2 regions of the Microbacterium sp. UBA1612 genome follow, and region 1 is predicted to be linked to the other one. Evidence: predicted binding sites of a transcription regulator. Region 1 holds the regulator's gene; the other holds the start of a gene.
What was found. Region 1 encodes HspR, which represses chaperone genes until heat shock. Its sites were predicted from a motif close to AAGTTGAGTCNNNNNGACTCAACTT; they were not measured.

Region 1 (2,454 bases):
AGTACGACCAGATCCGGGCCATGGGCTCGGGCGCGCGCTTCACGGCCGGCGGATCCGGACAGGGTGGGGGCTTCGAGGACGTCTTCTCGAGATTCGGGCAGGGCCGTGGGGGCGGCGGCTACAGCAGCGCCGACTTCGACGACATCTTCTCGATGTTCAACCAGCAGCAGGGCGGTCGCGGTACCGGCTTCGGCTCCGGTCGGTTCGGGCAGCCCTCCGGCGGGTTCCAGGGATTCGGCGGTCCGTCGCGCGGTGCGGACGTCACCGCGCGCACGACCATCGACTTCATCACCGCCACCAAGGGCGAGACCATCACCCTGCAGGGTGAGGACGGCAAGCCGTTCAAGGTGAAGATCCCCGCCGGTGTGCGCGACGGGCAGAAGATCCGCCTGCGCGGCCGCGGTCGCCCCTCGCCGGACGGCGGGGAATCGGGCGACATCGTCGTGCAGGTGACCGTGCGGCCGCATCCGGTGTTCACCCGAGACGGGCTGAACCTGCGCGTGACCGTGCCGGTGACCTTCACCGAGGCCACCCTCGGCGCCACGATCGAGGTGCCGACCCTCGGCGGAGACCCGGTGCGACTGCGGGTCGCGGCGGGCACCCCGTCGGGGCGCGTGCTGCGGGTCAAGGGTCGTGGCGTGCAGACGCAGAAGGGCACCGGCGACCTCCTGGCGGAGGTGCAGGTGGCGGTGCCGTCGCACCTGGATGACGCGGCCCGTGAGGCGCTCGCGGCGTATCAGGCGCTGGAGCCGAAGGAGAACCCGCGCGCGGACCTCATGGCGAAGGCGCGCACGTAGCGTTTCGTCTCGCTCCGCTCGCTCAACGACCGGTGGGGGTGACCGGTGGCCGCGGAGTACCTTGGGATCAACCTTTCCGGTCGTTGAGCGACGAGCGGAGCGAGGAGACGAAACGGAACGAGGTGAGCACATGGTGGACCCCGACGAGATCGACGAGGACGCACCGATCCTCGCCATCGCCGGCGCCGCGGAGCTGGCGGGGATGCATCCGCAGACCCTGCGCCAGTACGACCGTCTCGGCCTCGTCGTGCCCGCCCGCACCCAGGGCGGGTCGCGCCGCTACTCGCTGCGGCACGTCGCGCAGCTGCGAGAGGTCGCGCGCATGTCGGCGGAGGGCATGAGTCTGCCGGCCATCGCGCGCATCCTCGAACTGGAGAACCGGGTGCGCGAGCTGCACCTGCGCGTGCGCGACCTCGAAGACCGCATGAAGAGCGAGCTCGAGCGACGCCCCGGTGCGCGCGTGTTCGCGGCCGGCGCGACCGGCTCGGTCATCTCGCTGCGCCACGGCACCCGCGTGCGTCGCGCCACCGAGGTCGTGCTGTGGCGTCCGCACCGCGCCCTGCCTCCCGCCGACGACACCGACTCGTGAGAGCCTGGGCGGCGAGGCTGCCGGTCAACGCCGGGCGGCGCTTCTAGGCTCGAACGCATGACGTTGGACCGGTGGCAGCAGATCACGAACTGGCCGCTGATCATCGCCTCGCTCGCCTTCATCGTCGCGTACTCGTGGCAGGTGATCGCCGACCTCGAGGGCGGCGAGTTCTCCCTCGCCCGGGCGATCATGTTCGCCACCTGGGTCGTGTTCGCGATCGACTACATCGTGCAGCTCTCCCTCGCCAAGCCGAAGGGCCGCTGGTTCCGCTCCCACCTGTTCGACCTGTGCGTCGTGGTGATCCCCGCCCTCCGCCCGCTGCGCCTGCTCAAGGCGCTCACCGTCATCCACGTGCTGCAGCGCACCGCCGGTGCGGCCCTCCGCGCACGCATCGCCGTCTACGGCGCGGGTGCCGCCCTCACCCTCATCTGGGTCGCCGCCCTCACGGTGCTCGAAGCCGAGCGCGACGCCCCGAACGCGAACATCACCTCGTTCGGCGACGCCCTGTGGTGGGCGTTTGTCACGATCACCACCGTCGGCTACGGCGACTACACGCCGGTCACCGCGTGGGGTCGGGTCATCGCGGTGCTGCTCATGACCGGCGGCATCGCCGTCGTCGGTGTCGTCTCGGCCACCTTCGCCTCGTGGGTGCTCGAGCGGGCCGCCGCCGGTGCGGATGACGCGGGCGAAGCCGCCACGCGCGGGCAGGTGCGCGCCCTCGCCGCCCAGATCGACGACCTCGGAACCCGCCTCGGCCGGCCGGGCGACGGCGCCGCATCCACCGACCGCCCGCCGAGCGCCTAGCCTGGCATCGTGAAGCGTCCCGCCCCCGCACCCGCCGCACCCGCGCCACCGGCGCTGTCGCCGTCGCTGCGGATCGTGATCGGACTCGCCGCGTCGGTGATCGTGCTCGTGGGGCTCTCGATCGGCCGCGATGTCGTCGGGCCGCTCGTGCTCGGCGCGGTCATCGTGATCATCTGCCAGCCGCTCGGCACGGCGCTGCGCCGCAGGGGGTGGCCGCGATGGGCGGCCACCACCGCCGTGATCGTGCTCGGCTACCTCATCCTC
Region 2 (2,454 bases), on a different contig from region 1:
CGCCGACGCCGCGGCACGGCTCGCGGTGCGCAACCGCATCCTCGTCGACACGATCGCGCGCAACGAGCCCTTCGATCCCGAACGGGTCGCCCCTTTCGCCAGGGAGACGCTTCTGGCGCTCGCCGCCGAGCAGGAGGCCGCGGCCGACCTCACCCGCAAGCAGCGCAAGAAGGCGTGGGGGAAGTACTCCGATCCCGACGGCACGCACGACTACCGCGATCGGGACACCCGCAACCTTCGACGTCGACAGCGGCAGTACACCGGCGTCGCGAAGGTGCTGCGCGAGCGGGCCGACGACGCCGAGGCCGTCGCTGAACTCGTCGCCGGTGCACGCCAGGCCGCCTGGGGCGACGTCGAGTCGAATCTGCAGCGGCGGCTGGTCGTCGAGGGAGCACGTCCCGACCTCGAACCCGACTACGGGCAGATGCGGGCCGCACGCATGCAGGCTCTGCGTCTCGTCGATCTGCCGCGCCTGGCAGCCCACCGCCGTCGTATCGGCGACGTCACGGTCGGAGCGGTGGACGAACCGGAAGACGTCGCCGCCGCCATCGATTCGCCACCGACCGAATCGTGAGGTAGTCTGAACCTCGGCCTTCGCGCCGTTTCGCGCGGAGGTCCTGCGCCTCTAGCTCAATGGATAGAGCATCTGACTACGGATCAGAAGGTTGGGGGTTCGAGTCCCTCGAGGCGCGCACTGTGTTGAGACAGTGAGGAATCCCTCGCCCATCGGGCGGGGGATTTTCGCGTTTCCGGCGGCGGTCGGCCCGTATGGCACGCGGGCGCGATGGCGTCCCGAGGTCGGCGCTGCCGGCTGATCCCGACCCTTTCGGCATTCTTGTCGTCCCGTTCGCCCAGGGCGATCGAAAGATCTGGCACTCGCAGGAGGAGAGTGCTAATCTGGGCTTACTTGAGTCAATGTGACTCAACTTGGACAAGACACTGTCGGATGGCCGCATCCGACCCGCTACGAAGGAGCAGAAATGGGAACCTACGACCCGTTCCGTGAGCTGGACCGCATGGCGTCGAGCCTCCTCGACGCGCGACGTGGACCCCGCCGCATGCCGATGGACCTCTATCGCGATGGCGACCACTACGTCCTGAACGCCGACCTCCCCGGCATCGACCCGGGCTCGGTCGACATCGACGTCGACGGCCAGCTGCTGACGATTCGCGCCGAGCGGACCCTCGCGTCGGGCGACGGCGTCAAGTGGATCACCCGGGAGCGCGAGGCGGCGAGCTTCGTTCGGCAGCTGAACCTCGGACAGGGCATCGACACTGAACGCATCTCGGCGAGCTACGGCAACGGCGTGCTGTCGGTGACGATCCCGGTCAGCGAGAAGGCGAAGCCGCGCAAGATCGAGGTCGCGACCGAGGCCCAGCACTCGGTGCTGCAGGCGCATGAGTCCCACTCCGCGGCATCCGCGGACGGACCGACGCCCGTCGAACAGTAGACCTCCCTCCGGCGACAGCCCCGACTCCACGAGCCGGGGCTGTCGCTCTGTCTCGGCGCGGAGCAGGCCGTGGGGCGTAGCCTGGAGCGATGAGCGCCTATGTCTCGGCGTTCGAGCTGTTCTCCATCGGAGTAGGACCCTCGAGCTCCCACACCGTCGGCCCGATGCGCGCCGGGCGTGACTTCGCCGTCCGCCTGCGCGAGAGCAAGCTTCTCGACCGGGTCACGGGTGTGACGTGCGCGCTCTACGGGTCCCTCGGGGCGACAGGAATCGGCCACGGCACTCCGGATGCGGTGGTCGCCGGGCTTTCCGGGCTCGATCCCGAGACGGCCGATCCGGGAGCGATCCGCGGGGCCTGGTCGAACCTGGCGGACGGGGACCGGATGCTCCTCGGCGGCATGAGACCGGTGCCCTTCGCCAAGGCGGACGTGAGCTTCGAACCTCGGACGCGCCTCCCGGAGCATCCGAACGCGATGACGCTCGTCGCGCGCGACGACGAGGGCGGCGTGCTGGCTGAGGAGACCTACTACTCCGTGGGCGGCGGTTTCATCCGGCGCGACGGCGAGGCTCCGAGGATCGAAGCGACTCCGTCACCGATCCGCTTCGATTCGGCGGAGGAGCTCCTCGCGATCTGCGACGAGCGCCACCTGACGATCGCCGAGGCTGCGCGCATGAACGAGACGGCGCTGCGCTCGGAGGCCGAGGTCGCGGCCGGCCTCGATCGCATCTGGGATGCGATGGCCGACTGTGTGACGGCGGGTCTGCACGCCGACGGGGTGCTGCCGGGCATGCTGAAGGTGAAGCGGCGCGCGAGCGTGATCCGAGCACAGCTCGAGGACACCACTGCGGCCGGTGGTCGCGAGTTGCCGGGAGAGTGGCTCGGCGCGTTCGCCCTGGCCGTGAACGAGGAGAACGCCGCCGGAGGCCGGGTCGTCACCGCGCCGACGAACGGTGCGGCCGGAATCCTGCCGGCGGTCGCGATGTACTGGTGGCGTTTCCTGGC

Region 2: the regulator HspR is predicted to act here: its motif matches at 905-929, upstream of B3S45_RS09440 (Hsp20/alpha crystallin family protein).

What each region holds. Positions count from the first base shown of each region.
Region 1 covers NZ_DCMW01000014.1:25,706-28,159, forward strand. Annotated here, with positions in the region: gene B3S45_RS05565 (DnaJ C-terminal domain-containing protein) at 1-797, shown strand, start outside; gene B3S45_RS05570 (heat shock protein transcriptional repressor HspR) at 928-1,386, shown strand; gene B3S45_RS05575 (potassium channel family protein) at 1,444-2,190, shown strand; gene B3S45_RS05580 (AI-2E family transporter) at 2,200-2,454, shown strand, end outside.
Region 2 covers NZ_DCMW01000022.1:19,206-21,659, reverse strand. Annotated here, with positions in the region: gene B3S45_RS09450 (asparagine synthase) at 1-574, shown strand, start outside; tRNA gene B3S45_RS09445 (tRNA-Arg) at 620-692, shown strand; gene B3S45_RS09440 (Hsp20/alpha crystallin family protein) at 981-1,451, shown strand; gene B3S45_RS09435 (L-serine ammonia-lyase, iron-sulfur-dependent, subunit alpha) at 1,541-2,454, shown strand, end outside.